DNA from 2 places in the Streptomyces sp. NPDC055400 genome. Region 2 is predicted to be linked to the other one. Evidence: riboswitches for the same ligand, from Rfam matches in the RefSeq annotation. Region 2 holds a riboswitch; the other holds the start of a gene.
What was found. A riboswitch is a leader RNA that binds a small molecule or an ion and turns the genes downstream of it on or off. The one in region 2 is predicted to bind S-adenosylmethionine.

Region 1 (10,633 bases), on a different contig from region 2:
GGTGAAGCCGAAGTCGGCGTCGGTGGGGAGCGCGGCCGGCAGCCGGCCGAGCCGCACCGCGCGCTCCAGTTCCGGCGCGGCCTGCCCCGCGGAGCGCCCGGTGCCGCGGTAGCCGACCCAGTCCGCGTACCCCTCGGACAGCCACAGCGGAGTGGCCCCCGACGTCGCCGCGCGGCTGGCGACATGGGTCGTCTCGTGCGTGAGGACGACCTGCTTGCCGAAGGAGCCGAGCACGCCGTAGGCGTCGGGGTTCACGATGATCCGGTCGGCCGGCGTCCGCCCCGGCGCGCCCGCCTCGCCGGTGGTCACCGCGGCGATCCCCCGGTAGCCGGCGGCGGGGGTCCCGAGCAGCGCGCCCATGCCGTCCAGGGACTTCGGGACGAGGACGACGACCCGCTGGGCCCAGCCGGTCCCCCAGGCGTCGCTCACGGCGGGCACGGCCTCGTCGGCGAGGTCCGCGTACGCACGCAGCGCGCCGTGTGACCTGCCGACGCCGAGGACGAGACTGTGCGCGCCCTTCTCGACGACGACCCTGCCCTGTTCCCAGAGCTGCTCGCCGGCCTTCGGGGCGGGCCGGTCGGACGTCACGTACCAGCGTCCCTCGCGCAGTTCGAGCGTGAGGGAGCGCGCGGAGACGACGGGGGCGCTGTCGTAGCCCTCGATCCGGTAGCGCAGTTCCGCGCCGGCGGTGGCGTGGCTGCCCGAGCGGTTCAGGCGGGTGAGCCGGTACGTCCAGGAGGTCAGCGGGACGTCGGCGAGGTTCGTCAGAACCGCGGCGTCCGCGCTGCCGGTGGCCCGGTACGCGGCCGGATCCCGGACGAGGACGGCATCGGCCCTGCGGTCGAGCGTGCGCTGCACATCGCCCCGGACCGTGTCCTTCGCCGCGCCCCCGCCACAGCCGACGAGCCCGGCGAGCAGGGCGGCCACGGACAGCAGGGCGACGCACGCCCCCGCTCCCCCCGCATCACGCCCACGACCAGACATCCTCCCGATCGTACGGCGCCTCCCGCGCCGGGCCCCACCGGCCGTGACCGCTCAGACCCGCGTCACGGACGACACGGGCATCATGCCCACCGGGTCGTAACGCACGGGCGCGCCGGGATAGGGGGCGTGGATGACCTGGCCGTTGCCCACATACATCCCGATGTGACTGGCGTCCGAGCGGTAGGCGACGAGGTCGCCGGGCCGCGCCTCGGAGAGGGGGACCTGCCGTCCCGCGTACCGCTGGGCCTGCGAGGTGCGCGGCAGGCCCACGCCCGCGCGCGCGTACGACCACTGCATGAGGCCCGAACAGTCGAACCCGGAGGGCCCGTTGGCGCCCCACACGTACGGCTTGCCGACCGCGGACATCGCGGCGGCGACCGCCGCGGCGGCCCGGCCGGACGACGGGACGTCCGCGCCCGACAGGTCGGGGACGCCGTCGCGTTCGCCACCGCGCGAGGCGCGCTCGTAGGCCTCACGCTGCGAGGCGGGCAGGGAGTCGAGCAGGCGGCGGGCCTTGGCGAGCTTGTCCTCGACGGTCCGCTTGTGCCGGGCGACGGCCTTGCGGGAGCGCTCCAGGTCGACGAGCTTGCGGGTGGCCTCGGCGCGCTCCTGGGACAGGTCGCGCTGCGCCCGCTGCAGTGCGGTGAGTTCGCCGGCCTGGCGGGCGGTGACGCGGTTGAGGACGGACGCCTTGTCGAGATAGCCGTCGGGGTCCGACGACAGGAGCAGGGCGAGGGCGGGGTCGATGCCGCCCGAGCGGTACTGGGCACCGGCGAGCGAACCGAGGGCGCCGCGCATGGTGTTGACGCGCTCCTGCCCGCGGGCGGCGCTGTCCTGAAGGTCCCCCAGTTCGTCGCGGAGCTTGTCGGCGCGCTCTTCGGCCTTGTTGAACGCCTCGGTGGCCCGCTCGGCCTGCTCGAGGAGGCGGTCGACCTCGGCCCGGGTGCCGGACGGGCGGTCCTGCGGCGCGGCGCCCGCGGGGGCGGCGGTGAGTCCGGCGGCGGCGGTGGCCGCCACGGCCGACAGGACGTACACAGTGGAGCCGCGCGCGCTCCGGTCGAGGCCGGACTGTGCGGGACGGCGATGGGACCCCACGGGTTGCGGCTCTCCTTTCCAGTCCCCCCGCCCCCGCCGCCCCAGGGGGCGGCAGGGCTGCGGAATGCGGGGCGACATTGACGTCCGCCCGGCACAGGCCCGGCTCCGGCCTGCGGGCCCACGTCGCGGGCCCGCTTCCGGCGGGTTCCTGCTTCAAAGGCCCCTGCCGAAACCCTGGGTTCCGGTCTTCCGAGAGCCTCCACAGGCGTCACTTCCCGCCCGTCCGGCGGTAGGTACGCCAGCTCTCGCTGACGGACAGCGCGGAAGCTATCACGCAGCGCAGTGGACGGATTGCCGGGAATATGCCTGCGCCCCGGCATCGACGCAGGTCGATGCCGGGGCGCAAAGTCAGGGGGAGCTCAGGATGTTCGCCCGAACGGGCGCGTCATCGCGCGCCGCCGTCAGCCTCCGATGCGGACGCCGAACTGGAACGAACCGACGGTGCTCATCGACTCGTAGCGGACGACGGCGCCGGGGTGCGGGGCGTGCAGCACCTGGCCGTTGCCGGCGTACAGGCCCACGTGCGCGAGGTTGTTGAAGAACACCAGGTCGCCGGGCCTGAGCTGGCTCATGCCGATCTTCGGGCCGTCGTTCTGCTGCGTGTACGTGGTCCGGGTTATGCCCGTCCCGGCCTGTGCGTAGGACCACTGGGTGAGCCCGGAGCAGTCGTAGGAGTTGGGGCCGGTGCCACCGGAGACGTACGGCTTGCCGAGCTGGGTGGCGGCGGCGTTCAGGGCGGCGGCGCCGCGCTTGGAGGCCGGGACCTCGTTGCCGAGGTCGACGCGGGAGGCGGCGGAGCGGCTCGCGCGGGCGTCCTCGGCGGCCATCTTCTGGCGCTCGGCGGCGGTGAGGGTGTTGAGGAGCTTCTGCGCGGCGCTGAGCTTGCTCTGGACCTGCTGCTTCTTCTTGCCGAGTTCCGTGCGAGTGTCGGCGAGGTCCTTGAGCTTGTCGGCGGCCTCCTGGCGCTCCTGCGCCAGCGCACGCTGCTTCTCCTGGATCTTCTTCAGGGCCTCGACCTGCTGACCGCTGAGCTGGTCGAGCGTGGAGGCCTTGTCCAGGAAGTCGTCCGGGTCGGCGGAGAGGAAGAGCTGGACGGAGGGGTCGATGCCGCCGGAGCGGTACTGGGCGCTGGCCATCGAACCGAGGCCGGAGCGCAGCGTGTTCAGGTCCTCCTGGCCGCGGGCGACCTTGTCCTGGAGGTCGCCGATCTCCTTCTCGAGCTTCTTCTGCTTCTCCTTGGCCCCGTTGTACCGGTCGGTGGCCCGGCCCGCGTCTTCGTAGAGCTTGTCGACCTTGGCCTTGACCTCGCTCTTGGTCGGCTTCGGCGCGGCCTGCGCGGCCTGTGACGTGAGGGCCACGGCTGCGGCGGCGGTTGCGGTGAGCACGGTCACGCGGGTGCGGCTCGGCTGCTTGGGTCGACGGTGGGACGCCACGAAGGCGAGCTCCTTCTTCCTCCAGCCGCCTACCGACACGCCGGTGGGCGGTGACCCTCTGCCGTCACTCCCGATGAGCGATCACCCGAGCGGAGGTTCGAGGCCAGACCTTAGTGACCTTCTTGTGATCAGTTCAAATCCTGACGAGAAAAAAGTCGGTCACCGAGCGCATTCTTTGCACTCAACTCACGTGCGGTAATGCTCGTTTGACGCTACGTTGCGTAAACGATCCGCCAATTCGGGCATCAGGCCCAGAGGTTACGTATGAGACCTACGTTGCCTATGTGGCGAAGGGCCGGAACTGCGCGGCGATCGGTCAGCCGCGCGAGAGGCGCTTCAGGAGCATCACGGAGGCGACGGGACGCGCACCCGACTTGGCGACCCCGTCGGCCACCTCGCGGTCCGTGGAGACGACCACGACGGGCCGTCCGGGGGGCTCGGCGCGCACGAGCTGGCGGATCAGCTCGTCGGCGGTGACACCCGCCTTCGAGAAGAGCACGCGCACCCCGCGCGGCGGCGCGAGCAGTACGGGCGCGGCGAGTTCGGCCCCGTCGAACACACAGGTGACCTCGGCGCCGGTCTGCGCGGCGAGCTGGGAGAGCGAGCCGAGCAGCCTCAGGCGCTGCTTCTCCAGCGGCATCGTCGGATAGCCGGTCTTGGTGACGTTGTAACCGTCGACCACGAGATGGGCCTGCGGCAGGGCGAGCAGCTGGTCCAGGATGGCGGGGTCGTGCTCGGACAGGGCGCGGGCCGCGATGTCCTTGGGAGACATCCGCCCGGGCTCGACGGCGTCCACCGTCTCGGCGGGGCGCACGGACACGGGCGGCAGCGCCAGTTCGCGGCGCAGCCCCTGCGCGGACTCCAGGACGGTGTCCAGGAGCAGCCGGACGCGCATGTCCTCGACGCTGCGGCCCTCGCGCGCCGCCTTGCGGGAGGCCTCGAGCGCCGCCTCCGTCTCGCCGAGCCGCGCCTTGAGCCGCCGCGTCTCGCTGTCGGCGGCGGACAGCTGTGCCTGCATCTCGGCCCGTACGGCCTCGGTCTCGCCGTGGATCTTGCGCACGGCCGCCTCGCCGCGCTTGACGTCACTGAGCGCGCTGCGCAGCTTGCGGTGGAGGGACTCGGCCTCCTTCTTCGCCGACTCCAGCTCCGTGCGCAGCCGTTCGGTCTCGGTCCTGGTCTGGTCGCGGGCGGCTGCGACCTCGGCGCGCAGCCGCTCCAGCTCGGCCCGCGCCTCGTCGTCGGCGCGCTCGGCGTCGGCCCGCACGGCCTCCTCGCCGGCGGCCGCGACGAGCTTCACCCAGCCGGTGGGCCGCAGCACATAGGCCGCGGCGGCCACGTCGAGGGGGTCGGCGGCGGGCGGCGGCGCCCCGGAGTCCAGGGCGCCGGCGAGCTCCGGCTGGGTCTCTCTGAGACGTTCGCCGATGCGCTGGCGGAACAGGGTGTCCCCCTCGAGCGCCGCGGCCATCGCATTGCCGGCGAACTTGGCGCGCCGGGTCGGGGTGAAGCGCGCATACTGCCGCAACTGGGGCGGCAGTTCGGCGATCGTCAGCCCGCCGAAGCCGTCCGAGACGATCTGCACGACCCGGCGCCGCACGCCTTCGGGCAACGGCCGGTCGAGCACCTCAGCGGCGCCGTCCCCGGCCTCTCCGCCTGCGCTCTCCACCATCCGTCACCCCAATGTCCGTATTTTCTGGGGGTTCGGCTCCCTCTCAGGAGCCGGCACCCGGCCTGTCCACGAGTTCGACCTGATCCACGGCGTTGCACCAGCGGCAGCGGACCGACTCGATGGTCTCACTGACCACCTCGCGCTCCTCGACCTTCGGGTCACCAGCGAGGTCGAGGTGCACGTATTCGACAACCTTCGACGAACGGGTCACGTCGAAACGCGTGAGGTTGCCGCAGAGTGTGCAGCGCCAACGGGTCTCGGCGGTCGGCAGGGGAACCGTCATCGGGGCTGTCGCCTTCTTTCGGGGTCGTACGTTTTCCGTGGTGCCCGTAACCCTACGGCCTGGCGGGTACCCCCCGCGCGGGCGTCCACAGTGGGGAATCCCGGCAGGCCGTCTGGGCAGGTGTGCACCGTTACGTCATGATCTGTTACATGATCGACAATCGGGGTGTGGCGGCGGGCAGGACGGTCGCATCGGCTGTCAGGAACCACCCGGCACCGGTGACGTACGGGCTGATCGCTCTGTGCTGCGTGGCGTTCGTGCTGTCCCCGGCGTCCGGGTTCAACCCGGTCTACGGCACGGGCGACCGGCTGCTCGCGGCGCAGAGCGACTACTTCGAGCGCTGGGGCGTGATCCCCGCCCAGCTGCTCACCGGCTCCCCGCGCGCCGCCCTCACCACCGTCACGGCCCTCTTCGTCCACGGCAGCTGGCTGCACCTGCTGGGCAACATGCTCTTCCTGTACGTCTTCGGCGCGATGGTCGAAGAAGGGATGGGCCACCTCCAGTTCGCGCTCTTCTACGTGCTCTCCGGCTGCGCGGCGCTGCTGGGCTACGCCCTCGCGTACGCGAGCTCGGAGCAGACCCTGGTGGGCGCCTCGGGGGCGATCTCCGCGGTGCTCGGGGCCTTCCTGTATCTCTTCCCCCGGGCGCGCGTGACGAGCCTGTTCCCGTTCCTGTTCTTCTTGCCGCTGCGGTTTCCCGCGTGGGTGGTGCTGCCGTTCTGGGTGGCGCTGCAGTGGGCGGCGGCCCGGCAGAGCGGCCAGGGGCCGGGAGTGGCCTACCTGGCGCACCTGGTCGGGTTCTCCGTCGGATTCCTCTACGCGTGGGTGCGCTACAGAGGGAAAAGGGGGGTGCGCGAAGCGCTTCCGGGCGAGGGCGGCGGCGCGAGACGGGAGGGCTAAAGTGAAAGCAGCCCCAGCCACGGCCACCGAGGGAGACAGCCAGCCGTGATCACCGCGATCGTGCTCATCAAGACCAGCGTGGACCGGATCCCCGAGATCGCCGAGTCGATCGCCGCCCTCGACAGCGTCAGCGAGGTCTTCTCCGTGACCGGTACGTACGACCTGATCGCCATGGTGCGCGTCGCGCGCCACGACGACCTGGCGGACGTCATCCCCGGGAAGATCAGCAAGATCCCGGGCGTGGAGGCGACGGACACGCACGTCGCGTTCCGCACGTACTCGCAGCACGACCTGGAGGCGGCGTTCGCGATCGGGCTCGACTCCTGACCCGGCCCGCTTGACGACCGAAGGCCGCCCCGGGGGGCGGCCTTCGTCATGTCCGGTGAGTTCGGCGGATCACACCGCCGGGACGCAACGCCCGTCCTCCGTGCGGTAGTTCCAGCGAGCGCCGTCGCGGACCAGCTCGGTGACCGCGCGCACGAAGCGCTCGACGTGCTCGTCCGGGGTGCCGGCGCCGAAGCTGACGCGGATCGCGTTGAGGGACTTCTCGCCGGGCGCGGCCTCGGGCGCCCCGCACTCCCCCTGCGACTGCGGGTCGCTGCCCAGCAGGGTGCGCACGAGGGGGTGGGCGCAGAAGAGGCCGTCGCGCACGCCGATGCCGTACTCGGCGGAGAGCGCGGCCGCGAAGTGCGAGCTGTTCCAGCCGTCGACGACGAACGAGATGACGCCGACGCGCGGGGCGTCGTCGCCGAACAGCGAGAGCACCTTCACCTCGGGCACGGCGGCGAGACCCTCGCGGACCTTGCCGATCAGGTACTGCTCGCGGGCGACGAGTGCGTCGAAGCCCGCCTCGGTGAGCGCCTTGCAGGCGGAGGCGATGGAGTAGACGCCGATGACGTTCGGCGAACCGGCCTCGTGGCGGGCGGCGCTGTCGTGCCACTCGACGTCCACACCGCCGTCGGCGCGCCGCGCGACCTTGCGGGAGGCGCCGCCGCCGGCGAGGTAGGGCTCGGAGGCCTGGAGCCAGTCGGCACGGCCCGCGAGGACGCCGGAGCCGAAGGGCGCGTACAGCTTGTGCCCGGAGAAGGCGACCCAGTCGACGTCGAGATCCTGAATGTCGACGGGGTGGTGCGGGGCGAGCTGCGCGGCGTCGAGGACGATGCGGGCGCCGTGCGCGTGGGCCGCGGCGGCGAGCTCACGGACGGGCCACAGCTCGCCGGTGACGTTCGAGGCACCCGTGACGCACACCAGGGCGGGGCCGTAGGGGTCGCGGTCGGCGAGGGCGCGCTCCAGGGTCTGGACGGCCTCGCCGGGCGTGCGCGGCGCGTTCAGGTACGTCACCCGGGCGTCGCGCCACGGCAGGAGCGAGGCGTGGTGCTCGGTCTCGAAGACGAAGACCTCGCAGTCGGCGGGGAGCACGGCGGCGAGCAGGTTGAGCGAGTCGGTGGTCGACCGGGTGAAGATCACCTGGTCGTCCACGCGGCAGCCGAGGAACTCGGCGACGGTCACGCGGGAGTTCTCGAAGAGGTCGGTCGACAGCTGCGACAGGTACCCGGCGCCGCGGTGCACGCTGCCGTAGTACGGCGCGTAGGCCGCCACGTCGTCCCAGACCCGCTGGAGCGCCGGCGCGCTGGCCGCGTAGTCGAGGGCCGCGTAGCCGACCTCGCCCCCGGTGACGAGCGGAACGGTGACATCCCGGCCCAGAACCGGCAGGGGCCCGGAAATGTCACAGCAAAGCGACTGGTCGGCGGCAGCGGTGGAGACAGACATGGCGAACTCCCGTGAGAGACAAGCGAATTGACCGCGCCGGAGCCGAAGGCTCGACGGAGCGGCAGAAAGGAAAAGGGGGTGCGGAGGTGGGGCGGAGATGCCCTATCGCATTCGCTTGCTCACGAGACTGCTCCCTTGAGGACCAGGACCCCAGGGTGTGCAGGGGTCCGCGCTTGCAGAGCACCTTGCTGTGCCCTGCCTGGTCTTCACCCGGGGCACCCCGCCACGGACGGAGGGTTGCCGGACAGCGAGCCGGGGCCTAATCGCTGTCACTCATGACCTGCCGAGAAGTATGCCAGCTGATCGCTTCATCGCAACAGCGTGTCCGCATCGCGGACGGAGCGTGGTGGGGAGGTGCCGACCGGCATCCCCCCACCCCTGCTGTCCTGCGCGTTTACGCGTTGCTGGCCGCCACCCAGCGCTCCAGCGTCCGCTTCGCCGAGCCCGAGTCGATCGACTCCGCGGCGCGGGCCATGCCGGCCCGGAGCTGGTCGGTCAGGGGGCCCTCGCCGGGCATGAGAGCCACGAGCGCCGCCGCCGAGTTGAGGAGGACCGCGTCCCGTACCGGGCCCCTCTCCCCGTCCAGCAGGCGGCGGGCCACCTCCGCGTTGTACGACGCGTCGGCGCCCCGCAGCGCGGACACCGGCACCAGGTCGATGCCGACGTCCCGCGGGTCGAAGGCCTGCTCGCGCACAGTGCCGTCCCGGACCACCCAGATCCGCGAGGTCGCCGTCGTCGTCAGCTCGTCCAGGCCGTCGTCGCCGCGGAAGACGAGGGACGAGTGGCCGCGCTCGGCGAAGACACCGGCCACGATGGGCGCCATCCGCGCGTCGGCGACACCGACGGCCTGGGCCCGCACCTTGGCAGGGTTGGTCAGCGGACCGAGGAAGTTGAACGTCGTGCGGATGCCCAGCTGGCCGCGCGCCGCCGCCACGTGCCGCAGCGCCGGGTGGAACTTCACGGCGAAGCAGAACGTGATCCCGGCCTCGTCCGCGACCTCGGCCACGCGCTTCGGCGTCAGCTCCAGATTCACGCCGAGCTTCTCCAGGACGTCCGAGGCGCCCGACGCCGACGAGGCGGCACGGTTGCCGTGCTTGACGACCTTGGCGCCCGTGCCCGCGATGACGATCGCGGACATCGTGGAGATGTTGACCGTCTTGGCGCCGTCGCCGCCCGTGCCGACGATGTCGACCGTGTCGCCCGGGACCTCGATCACGTTCGCGTGCTCGTACATGGCCCGTACGAGGCCGGAGATCTCCTCGACGGTCTCACCCTTGGCGCGCATGGCCACAGCGAACCCGGCGATCTGCGCGTCCGTGGCCTCGCCCCGCATGATGCGGTCCATGGCCCAGGCGGTGTCGTCGGCGCTCTGGTCGCGCCCTTCGAGGAGGCCGTTCAGGATCTGGGGCCAGGAACGGCCCGCCGCGGTATTGCCTCCTGCGGGGGTCACAGCATTCATCTGCCGCTCCTGGTTTTCGGTGTGTAAGGGAACAAGGCCACCCTATCCAGCCCGGAGAGCGGCAAAGAGCCCCGTCCAGTGCCTGGACGGGGCTCTTACCGTGGCGACGACCGTGCGGTCGGTTCAGGTGATCAGTGGTGGCCGTGGCCGCTGGTGATCTCCTTGTACTCCTCGACAGTCGGCTTGGGGATCTGGCTCTCCTCGCCGTACATCCCGTCGGAGAGCTTGGCCCGCAGCTTCTGCGTACCGGACACCTTGCGCTCCACACCGTTCTCGTCGACCGTCGGGCCGATCTCGAGCGGCGCGTACTGCTCGTGCGCGGTGAGGGTGTGCAGGGCGTCGGGCCCGAGCGGCTCGTGGACCTCGATGAACTCGCCGTGCGGCAGGCGCTTGATGAGGCCGGACTCGCGTCCGTGCAGCACCTTGTCCTTGTCGCGGCGCTGGAGGCCGAGGCAGATCCGCTTGGTGACGATGAAGGCCAGTACGGGCACGACGAAGAACCCGATACGCACGAACCAGGTGATCGCGTTGATCGACAGGTGGAAGTGCGTGGCCCAGAGGTCGTTACCACCACCGAGGAGCAGGACGAAGTACCAGCTGATCCAGGCGGCACCGAACGCGGTCCGGGTCGGGACGTTGCGCGGGCGGTCCAGGATGTGGTGCTCGCGCTTGTCGCCGGTGATCCAGGACTCGATGAACGGGTAGACCGCGATCACCACCAGGACCAGCGGGAAGATCATCAGCGGGATGAACACACCCAGGACGAGCGTGTGACCCCAGAGGTTGATCTCCCAGCCCGGCATGAAGCGGATCAGGCCCTCGGAGAAGCCCATGTACCAGTCGGGCTGTGCGCCGGTGGAGACCTGGTCGACCCGGTACGGGCCCATGGCCCAGATCGGGTTGACCGACGCGATCGCGGCGACGGCCGCGATGACACCGAAGACCAGGAAGAAGAAGCCGCCCGCCTTGGCCATGTAGACCGGGAGCAGCGGCATGCCGACGACGTTCTTGTTCGTCTTTCCGGGGCCCGCGAACTGCGTGTGC
Region 2 (10,633 bases):
CGTCGACAAGCTCCGCAAGGACGGCGTGCCGGGCCTTCTGGTGTGCAGCGGCAGCTCGGAGGTCACGGAACTGGCCGAACGGGCGGACGTCGTGGTGGACGGGCCGCAAGGAATGGTGGGACTCATGTCGGACCTGGCCCGCGCGATGGACACCCCTGGCCCCCTGGCCCCCTAGCCCCCCAGCGCCCGCAGTGCGCCCAGCTGGTCGAGGAACCACTGGGCGGGCGGCAGCGCGGTCGCCGCGGCGGCGAGCCGCTTCGCGCGCTCGCCGCGCTCCCCGCCGCCCATGACCAGTGCCGCGTGCAGCGCCCCGGCCGTCGCCGACACGTCGTACGGGTTCACCACGAGCGCGTCCTCGCCCAGCTCCTCGTACGCCCCCGCCTCCCGCGACAGGACCAGCGCGCACCCCTCGTCGGAGACGACCGGGACCTCCTTGGCGACGAGGTTCATGCCGTCCCTGATCGGGTTGACCAGCGCCACGTCGGCCAGCCGGTACGCGGCCAGGGAGCGCGCGAAGTCGTCCTTCACATGGAGCACGACCGGGGTCCAGCTCTCCGTACCGAAGCGGGAGTTGATCTCCTCGGCGACCCGGGACACCTCGTCGGTGTACTCCCGGTAGACCGCCAGGTCCTGCCGTGAGGGGTAGGCGAAGGCGACGTGCACGACCCGCTCGCGCCACTCGGGGTGCTCATCGAGGAGGAGCTGGTACGCGCGCAGGCCGCGCACGATGTTCTTCGACAGCTCGGTGCGGTCCACGCGGACGATCACCTTGCGGTCCGGGCCGCCGATCTGCTCCCGCAGCGCGGCCAGCCGCTCCTCGACGTCGGGGCGGTGCGAACGCTCCCGCAGGAAGTCCGCGTCAGCGCCGAGGCCGTGCACCCCGATCTCCGTACCGGACGTGCCGCCCACCACGGCCTCGCAGCACGCCGTGAACGTGTCCGCCCAGCGCCGCGTCAGGAACCCCAGCCGGTCGGCGCCCAGCATCCCGCGCAGCAGCTGCCCCGCGATGTCGTCCGGCAGCATCCGGAAGTAGTCGACCGGCGCCCACGGGGTGTGCGAGAAGTGCCCGATGCGCAGGTCGTCGCGCAGCTCCCGCAGCATCCCCGGCACGAGCGCCAGGTGGTAGTCCTGCACGAGGACCGCCGCGCCCGGCCCGGCCTCCGCGGCCAGCGCCTCGGCGAACGCCCGGTTGTAGGCCTCGTACGACGCCCACCGCGCACGGAACTCGGGTCCGAAGACCGGCTCAAGAGGCGTCTGGTACAGCATGTGGTGGACGAACCAGAGGACCGAGTTGGCGATGCCGTTGTACGCGTCGGCGTACACCTCGGGGTCGATGTCGAGCATCCGCACCCCCGGCTCCGCGACGCCGCGCCGCACCGCCTCGCGGTCGCCCGCGCCGAGGGCCGCGCACACCCACACCGCGCTCGCGCCGTCCGGGTCCTGCCCGATCGCGGAGAGCCCGGAGACGAGCCCGCCCCCGCCGCGCCGCGCGCCGAGCGTCCCGTCGGCCCCGAGCTCGTACGAGACCGGACCGCGGTTGGACGCGACGAGGATCTGTGCACTCTGCCTAGAAGACGCTGAAGCCATACGGGCAAACGTAGCCCGGCCCGTAAACGCTCAAACGTACGGCCGGACTCCGTGGGAGCCCGGCCGTATACGATCCGCCGTTCGGCTGTCCTGACACCTGCCCCTGCGCGTCAGTAGCGCCGGCTGCGCGCCGCCGCCACCGCGAGGACGCCGAGCCCCCACAGGGCCGCCGCGAGACCGCCGTACAGGAGCGTGTGCGAGCCGCCGGCCGTGGCCATCTCCGCGCCCTGCGCAGGCCGGTGCGGCCCGTGCGCCCCCTGCGGCGGGACGGGGCGGGCCTGCTGCCGCCCGGCCGTGATGACCGACGTGCACGGGTCGCCCTCGCCGCCATCGGCCTTCGGGCAGTTGGTGCGCGGCACGTCCGCCGTCACGGTGATCACGGTGGTCCCGCCCGTCGTGCAGGACGCCTTCACACGTTGCGTGATGACGACCTTTCCATGGGTGGCGACGTCACCCTTCCAGACGTAGACCGACCCCCGCTTCGTGACGGTCCCGGTGGAGGCGACCGGGGCCGAGCCCGCCGTCACGGGCCACTCGACGGCGGCGCCGGTGCGGGTCCTGGCCGAGAAGTCGGCGATCGTGATGGTGTTCCCGCTCTCCTCGCAGGGCGGCACGACGGGCCGCTCCGGCACGTTCGTGATGTGCAGGGCGGGCGGCGCCGCGGGCGGCGGCTTCTCGACCTCGGGGGCGGTCCCGCAGCTCGGGTCGGTGCTGCCGGCCTCGCAGTTGGAGCGCGGTGAGTGCACCTCGACGCCGCTGGGCAGCTTCCCGTCGCCCTGGACCGGGTCGTGGACCTTCACCGAGTACGTGATGGTGGCGGTCTTCCCGGCCGGAATGCCGCCGGTCCAGCCGATCATCGGCGCGGTGTACGAGGCGTGCCCGAGGTCCGTGCGCACGTCGCCGTTGTACGTCGCGTCGTCGAGGTTGCCGGTCAGGTCGTCGCTGAACTCGGCGTCCGGGTAGTCGAGCGAGCTGTTGTTCTTCGCCTTCACCGTGTAGGTGATGGTGTCGCCGGGGCCCGCCGCCTTCGGGATCGCCGTCTTGGTGACCTCCAGGTCGGGGACCGGGACGGACAGGGCGAGCGCCGAGGGGACGTAGGTGTCGCCCCTGGCGGTGAACATCAGCTCGGTGGAGGTGGCGCCCGGCGGGACGGTCCCGTCGGGGAGCGCGAACTCCTTCGCGTCGATGCTCAGGTTGTTGACCGTCTTCGGAGCGACGGCGCCGTCGTCCGCGCTGATGAAGAAGTTGTCGGCGTTACCGGTGTGGGACTCGGCGACGTTCTTGCCGTCGACCAGGAACCGGTCGCCCGGCGTGTTCGAGTTGCCCCCGTAGGCGGTGACGCCCGCCCGCACCTTGCCGTCGCCCGCGCGGTGGAAGCCGTTCACGCCGATCGTGGTCGCGGGCGAGGCGGAGCGCTGGCGGACGTGCCCGCCGTAGACGTACACCTTGCGCCGGTCCGGGGCGTACGTGGGGTGCGGGGCGTCGTACTTGTAGACGACGGTCATCGACCAGCCGGCCACGCAGCCCTTGCCGTTGGGTGCCCAGACGCCGCCGACCGCGACGGGGACGGGCGCGCCGGTGCCGGTGACGTGGGCGAACATGCTCGTGACGTCGGCCTCGCCCGTGTAGTAGTGCGGGCCGCCCGCGGCCGCCGGGTCCCGGACCAGGTCCTCGGTGGAGACCCTCGCCGCGGCCTTGCCGTTCACGGCGACCACGGGCACGGCGGCGAGCGGGGCGCTCGGCGAGGGCTCCGCATCGGCGCCGGAGACGTCGCACCGCGCGAGCTGCGCGCCGCCCGGACTCTTGTACGTGCCGTCGCTGCCGCCGAAGAACAGGCGGGCGTACGCCACTTTCGCGCCCGGCGGGATCGTCACCCGGCCGGTGCTCGAGCCGTAACCGGCCGTCGTACCGGCCGTGTTGACGCGCCGCATCACGAACGCGCCGGTGTGGTCGCTGCCCCGGCCGTCGGTGGCGGCCGCGCAGCGCGCCGCAAGGCCGGCCGGCGCGGCCGGACAGCCCATCACGGTGTTGCCGATGGTCACGAAGTCGCCGTACAGCGATGCGCCGTAGCGCTGGGCGAACGGGGCGACCACGTCGGCCGAGGCGGGGGTCGCGGCGCCGAGCGCCGTCAGCGCGGTGGCCGTGGCGACGAGCGCCCCGGCGGTGCGGGTCGCGGCTGCGCGCAGCCGTCGCCCACCCGAAACTTGTCTGAGCCACATAAGGGGAAATGTAGGCAAAACATACGATTACCCCCGGCTACGCCACGCGGCGCTGCGCGTACTCGGCGATTTCGGTCATCGGGGGGCGTTCCTCGGTGTCCACGTCGTGGGTGCGCGGCTCGAATCCCTGTTCCCCGCGCTCGAACTGGGTGAGCACGGGACGTACGAGGTGCCCGCGCGCGAGCCGGAGCTGCGCGGTGCGGTAGATCGCCGCGGCCATCCGCCCGAGCGCCTGCCCGTCCTGGTGCCGGTGCTTGCGCACACCGACGTCGACCTGCCCGAGCGCGTCCAGGCCCACCGTGTGCAGAGCGTCGACGAGAAGGCCCAGCTCGACCCCGTAACCGACGGGGAACGGCAGGCGTTCCAGGAGCGATCTGCGGGCCGCGTACTCGCCGCCGAGCGGCTGCACGAACCCCGCGAGGAGCGGCCAGTGCAGATTGAGGACCGGGCGCGCCACCAGCTCCGTGACCCGGCCGCCCTGGCCCGCGGCGGACCCGAGCGGACGGTCGTACATCGCCTTCACGAAGTCCACGCCGGGATCCGTGAGCAGCGGGCCCACGATCCCCGAGACGAAGTCCGCGGAGAACTCCTTCAGGTCCGCGTCGACGAAACAGACGATGTCGCCGCTCGTGACGAGCAGCGAGCGCCACAGCACCTCGCCCTTGCCGGGCGCGGCCGGGATCCTCGGCAGGATCGCGTCCCGGTGCACGACCCGCGCCCCGGCGGCCCGCGCGACCTCGGCCGTACGGTCCGTCGAACCCGAGTCGATCACCACCAGCTCGTCGACCAGCGGCACCCGCTCCGTCATCAGGGCGCGCCGGATCTCGGCGACGATCTCGCCGACCGTCTCCTCCTCGTTGAGCGCGGGCAGTACCACGCTCACCGAGGTGCCCGAGGCACGCTTCGCGGCGATCAGCTGAGGGAGCGGGCGGTCCGACACCGACCAGGAACGCCTGCTCAGCCAGCGCTCTACTTCTTCCAGCACGGTGCGCGGCTCCTCACTGTCTGAACTGTCCGGTCACGAACTGTGATCCATCTCGCGGTTCGGACGACTATCTCAAGCGTCCAGGCCTTCGGTTACAGTCTTGAACAACGCCGGTGACCATCGCATGTCGGGGTCGCCGCCGCGCTTGAGTGATCAAGTGACAGCTCAACAACCGAATAGCGCTCATCCAGAGGGACAGAGGGATACGGCCCGTTGAAGTCCCGGCAACCCTCCCGCCGACCTTGCCGAGGTCCAGGTGGGGAAGGTGCCAATTCCGTCTCGTGGCGAGATGCGCCGCGAGGAAGATGAGGAGAAAGGGCCTCGCCATCATGGCTGCGCAGACTGTCGCCACCACCACTTCCGTTGATCTCGGACCCGCCTCGGCGCTTTCCTGCCGCGAGTGCGGCACCAGCTTCCCGCTCGGACCGATCTTCGCCTGTGCCGAGTGTTTCGGGCCGCTCGAAGTCTCCTACGACCTGCCGACGGGCGACCCCGAGTCGCTGCGCAAGGAGATCGAGGCCGGCCCCGCCAACATCTGGCGCTACGCCCCTCTCCTGCCCGTCCCGGCCGACGTCGCCGAGAAGCCGAACCTGAACCCCGGCTGGACCAAGCTCGTCAAGGCCGACAACCTCGCCCGTGAACTCGGCGTCGAGCAGGGCAAGCTGTTCGTCAAGGACGACTCGGGCAACCCCACGCACTCCTTCAAGGACCGCGTCGTCGCCCAGGCCATCGAGGCCGCCCGCGCCTTCGGCTTCACCACCCTGTCCTGCTCCTCCACCGGCAACCTCGCCGGCGCCGTCGGCGCCGCCGCGGCCCGCGCCGGCTTCCGTTCCTGCGTGTTCATCCCGCACGACCTGGAGCAGGGCAAGGTCGTCATGGCCGCGGTCTACGGCGGTGAACTCGTCGGCATCGAGGGCAACTACGACGACGTCAACCGCTTCTGCTCCGAGCTCATCGGCGACCCGCTCGGCGAGGGCTGGGGCTTCGTCAACGTCAACCTGCGCCCGTACTACGGCGAGGGCTCCAAGACCCTGGCGTACGAGATCTGCGAGCAGCTCGGCTGGCAGCTCCCGGACCAGCTGGTCATCCCGATCGCGTCCGGCTCCCAGTTCACGAAGATCGACAAGGGCCTCCAGGAGCTGATCAAGCTCGGCCTCGTCGAGGACAAGCCGTACAAGCTCTTCGGCGCCCAGGCCGAGGGCTGCTCGCCGGTCTCCGTCGCCTACAAGGGCGGCCACGACGTCGTGCGGCCCCAGAAGCCGAACACGATCGCCAAGTCGCTCGCCATCGGCAACCCGGCCGACGGCCCGTACGTCCTCGACATCGCCCGCCGCACCGGCGGCGCCGTGGAGGACGTCAACGACGAGCAGGTCGTCGACGCGATCAAGCTGCTCGCGCAGACCGAGGGCATCTTCGCGGAGACCGCGGGCGGTGTGACGGTCGGCGTGACGAAGAAGCTGATCGAGGCCGGCCTGATCGACCCGACGCTCACCACCGTCGTCCTCAACACCGGCGACGGCCTCAAGACCCTCGACGCGGTCGCCGGGACGTCCCAGGCGACCGCCACCATCCGCCCGAGCCTGGACGCGTTCCGCGACGCGGGCCTCGCCCACTGAAGACCCGCACACTCCCGCACGGAAAGGCTGCAGCCCCCATGAGCGTCAACGTCCGCATCCCCACCATCCTGCGCACCTACACCGGCGGCAAGGCCGAGGTCGCCGCCGAGGGCGCCACCCTCTCCGAGGTCATCGCCGACCTGGAGAAGAACCACACGGGCATCGCGGCCCGCGTCCTGGACGACCAGGGCAAGCTGCGCCGCTTCGTCAACGTGTACGTCAACGACGACGACGTGCGCTTCGAGCAGGGCCTCGAGACGGCGACGCCGGCAGGCGCGGGCGTCTCGATCATCCCGGCCGTCGCCGGAGGCTGACCGTCGAGCACCGTGCCGGCGGCCGATCGGCCGGCCTGACGAGGCCACACAGAGTTACCTGAATTGCCCCCTCCGCGAGAGAAGCGGAGGGGGCAATTCAGCAGGGTTGAGCGCGGTAGAGTTGGGAACCGCGCTTCGCGCTTGTGCCGAGCGCATATATGAAGTCGGCTCCGTTCCGACAAGAAGCAGCCAAAGTGCCCAGCCCTTATCGGGTGTTCGCGGCATTTGTCGGGCCCGAGTTGCCCCGGAATCCAATGGCTCCGCCGCTTATTACCGCTCTGCCGTGCCCAGATTTCTCGTCCGATTGACCTGTTGCAGACGGCAGTTGGGCAGATACATTCAGCCGCGGTCGACGCGTTCCGGCGCACACCCCCAACCAATGGGGGGTGAGGTCTGACCCGGGTCCGCGAAGTGCGGGCCTGTGCAAGGGCCAGTAATAGGGGAGTTAGACATGGCTCAGGGCACCGTCAAGTGGTTCAACGCGGAGAAGGGGTACGGCTTCATCGCGGTCGACGGTGGTGCGGATGTATTCGTCCACTACAGCGCCATCCAGATGGACGGATACCGCACCCTTGAAGAGGGTCAGCGAGTCGAATTCGAGATCTCGCAGGGCCAGAAGGGTCCGCAGGCGGACATGGTCAAGCTCGCCGTCTGATCTCGGCGCGATCGGCCACCGACACACTCACGCCGAGAGGCCCGTACCCCGCGAGGGGTACGGGCCTCTCGTGCGTGCGCGCGCACCCCGCGCACACCGCCCGCGAGGGCCGCGCGCCTGCCGGAGGCGCTTGCACTCTCCTAGGTCGAGTGCTAATCATTGCGTTAGCACTCTGAAGGTGAGAGTGACAGAACTTGGATCGGGTCGGTGAGGCTCGCAGGCCGGGTGGAGCAAGGAACCACACGGCACGCAGGCCGTCCGTCGCGGGCACCAGCACGGTCCGCTGCGTTTCCTCCCCCAAGCTCTTAAGGAGCAGGGGGACCCCCTTCGTCCGGGAGGACCACTTCACATGGCCAAGATCATCGCGTTCGACGAGGAGGCACGGCGCGGCCTCGAGCGCGGCATGAACCAGCTCGCCGACGCCGTCAAGGTGACCCTGGGCCCCAAGGGTCGCAACGTCGTCCTCGAGAAGAAGTGGGGCGCCCCCACGATCACCAACGATGGTGTGTCCATCGCCAAGGAGATCGAGCTCGAGGACCCGTACGAGAAGATCGGCGCCGAGCTGGTCAAGGAGGTCGCGAAGAAGACGGACGACGTCGCCGGTGACGGCACGACGACCGCGACCGTCCTCGCCCAGGCGCTCGTCAAGGAAGGCCTGCGCAACGTCGCGGCCGGCGCCAACCCGATGGCCCTCAAGCGCGGCATCGAGAAGGCCGTCGAGGCCGTCTCCGCCGCCCTGCTCGAGCAGGCCAAGGATGTCGAGACCAAGGAGCAGATCGCTTCCACGGCCTCCATCTCCGCCGCCGACACTCAGATCGGCGAGCTCATCGCCGAGGCGATGGACAAGGTCGGCAAGGAAGGCGTCATCACCGTCGAGGAGTCGCAGACCTTCGGGCTCGAGCTTGAGCTCACCGAGGGCATGCGCTTCGACAAGGGCTACATCTCGGCGTACTTCGCCACCGACATGGAGCGTATGGAGTCGTCGCTCGACGACCCGTACATCCTCATCGTCAACTCGAAGATCGGCAACGTGAAGGACCTCCTTCCGCTGCTCGAGAAGGTCATGCAGTCCGGCAAGCCGCTGCTGATCATCGCCGAGGACGTCGAGGGCGAGGCCCTGTCGACCCTGGTCGTCAACAAGATCCGTGGCACCTTCAAGTCCGTCGCCGTCAAGGCCCCGGGCTTCGGTGACCGCCGCAAGGCCATGCTCGGCGACATCGCCATCCTCACCGGTGGCACCGTCATCTCCGAGGAGGTCGGCCTCAAGCTGGAGAACGCCGGTCTCGACCTGCTCGGCCGCGCCCGCAAGGTCGTCATCACCAAGGACGAGACGACGATCGTCGACGGCGCCGGTGACAGCGACCAGGTCCAGGGCCGCGTCAACCAGATCCGTGCCGAGATCGAGAACAGCGACTCGGACTACGACCGCGAGAAGCTCCAGGAGCGCCTCGCCAAGCTCGCCGGCGGCGTGGCCGTCATCAAGGCGGGCGCGGCCACCGAGGTCGAGCTCAAGGAGCGCAAGCACCGCATCGAGGACGCCGTCCGCAACGCGAAGGCGGCCGTCGAAGAGGGCATCGTCGCCGGTGGCGGCGTGGCCCTGCTCCAGGCCTCCGCGGTCTTCGAGAAGCTCGAGCTCGACGGTGACGAGGCGACCGGCGCCAACGCCGTGAAGCTCGCCCTTGAGGCCCCGCTCAAGCAGATCGCCGTCAACGGTGGTCTCGAGGGTGGCGTCGTCGTGGAGAAGGTCCGCAACCTTCCCATCGGCCACGGCCTGAACGCCGCGACCGGTGAGTACGTCGACATGATCGCCGAGGGCATCCTCGACCCGGCGAAGGTCACGCGTTCCGCGCTGCAGAACGCCGCGTCCATCGCCGCGCTGTTCCTCACCACCGAGGCCGTCATCGCCGACAAGCCGGAGAAGGCCGCCGCGGGCGGCGCTCCGGGCGGCATGCCGGGCGGTGACATGGACTTCTGATCCTGACGGATCGGTAAGTACATCTCCGTCGGCCCCCGGGACCATCTGGTCCCGGGGGCCGACGTCGTGTGGTCAGACGGCCTGCTCCTCGTACGTGCGCCACGCGTCGCGCCCCGCCTGGGCGGCGGTCTGCGCCTGGTGGAGGGTCCGGGCGGCGAGCTCGCCGGGTGGCACCTCCCAGCTGCTGGTCCAGGTACGGCCCGCGCGGACCAGCTCGAAGACGAGCAGGCCGACACCGGCCGCGGCGACCAGCATCCCGGCGCCGGTCAGCGCGGCGCCGGTGGTCAGCCGCCCCTGGTCGGGACGGAACTCGGTCCAGGAAATCTTCGAGAACGTGCTCTCAGCCATAAATTCAGGATGCGCGAGTGTGCGCGCAGCCGCATGTGGAGCGCCGCGCGCCGTCAGGGCGCCCCATTCGTCTCTCCAGGGCAGCCCCCGTCGTCGACGGCGAAGTCCACAGCGTCGTACCCCATCGCCTTCGGCCGCTGCACCGCATGCACGTGCAGGCAGAAGGCGGTGTCGGTGCCGCGGGCCTTCACCGAGAAGTCGGCGTCCTCGGTGCCGCCGTACCAGACCGTGGATTCGGGCGGATCGGAGGCGAGCGTGACGGTGAGGGCGTCCTCCGGACCCTTTCCGTGCTGCGCGATGTCCTGCGTCAGGATGTCCTCGTAAAGCCCGGTGTCGGTCCCCGGCCCGGTCCTGTCCTGCGACAACTGCGCCGTCGCGCCGGTCACGGCGGTCCGCAGATCGTCACCGTCCCAGCCGCCCCGGAACAGGTCCGGATGGGACATCACATAGAGCCCGCCCACCGCGAACAGCAGCGAGCCGACGATGAGGACGCGGCCGACGGGGTTGTGCGGGTTGTAGACGTACCGGTTGGTGCCCCAGTTGCTCCGGACGAAGACGCGGTCGTCCGGGTGTTCGCGGTCGTGGCTCATGAGGCCATTCTGGTACGGCAGTTGAGTCGCCGGGCGAGCCCATGGCCCGAATCTGCCAACCCCGCCGGGATCCCGCCACAGAGGGCTGGCGGAGCCCGCTCCGGCCCTGCCTGCCCCCGCCCTCGACAGGCTGATAGGCAGATCCCGGCCACTCAGCCTCGCTTCCGGGAAACTCCTCCGCCACGCCAGGACTCCGCCCGCCCAGGACCCCGCCCCCCCAGGACCCCACCCGCCCCCCGGACCCGCCCGCCCGCGCCTGCCGCGACCGCCGTCCGCTTCCCCCCACCGACCCCTGTTGCTGCCGCTGCTCCTTCGCAGTTGCTCGTCTGCGCTCTCGCGAAAGA

Region 1: another riboswitch for S-adenosylmethionine. It lies ahead of ACWIGU_RS21430 (aminotransferase class V-fold PLP-dependent enzyme); the one in region 2 lies ahead of thrC (threonine synthase).

What each region holds. Positions count from the first base shown of each region.
Region 1 covers NZ_JBSHLM010000007.1:430,458-441,090, forward strand. The annotation lists gene ACWIGU_RS21395 (hypothetical protein) at 1-984, opposite strand, end outside; gene ACWIGU_RS21400 (NlpC/P60 family protein) at 1,036-2,079, opposite strand; gene ACWIGU_RS21405 (NlpC/P60 family protein) at 2,481-3,512, opposite strand; gene ACWIGU_RS21410 (NYN domain-containing protein) at 3,829-5,178, opposite strand; gene ACWIGU_RS21415 (hypothetical protein) at 5,222-5,461, opposite strand; gene ACWIGU_RS21420 (rhomboid family intramembrane serine protease) at 5,611-6,360, shown strand; gene ACWIGU_RS21425 (Lrp/AsnC family transcriptional regulator) at 6,406-6,687, shown strand; gene ACWIGU_RS21430 (aminotransferase class V-fold PLP-dependent enzyme) at 6,757-8,130, opposite strand; SAM riboswitch class IV at 8,295-8,411, opposite strand; gene trpD (anthranilate phosphoribosyltransferase) at 8,525-9,589, opposite strand; gene qcrB (cytochrome bc1 complex cytochrome b subunit) at 9,721-10,633, opposite strand, start outside.
Region 2 covers NZ_JBSHLM010000006.1:140,591-151,223, forward strand. The annotation lists gene otsB (trehalose-phosphatase) at 1-175, shown strand, start outside; gene ACWIGU_RS17675 (alpha,alpha-trehalose-phosphate synthase (UDP-forming)) at 172-1,587, opposite strand; gene ACWIGU_RS17680 (DUF7927 domain-containing protein) at 1,698-3,806, opposite strand; gene ACWIGU_RS17685 (glucosyl-3-phosphoglycerate synthase) at 3,844-4,791, opposite strand; SAM riboswitch class I at 4,972-5,103, shown strand; gene thrC (threonine synthase) at 5,121-6,407, shown strand; gene ACWIGU_RS17695 (MoaD/ThiS family protein) at 6,446-6,721, shown strand; gene ACWIGU_RS17700 (cold-shock protein) at 7,173-7,376, shown strand; gene groL (chaperonin GroEL) at 7,726-9,351, shown strand; gene ACWIGU_RS17710 (hypothetical protein) at 9,424-9,699, opposite strand; gene ACWIGU_RS17715 (hypothetical protein) at 9,753-10,289, opposite strand.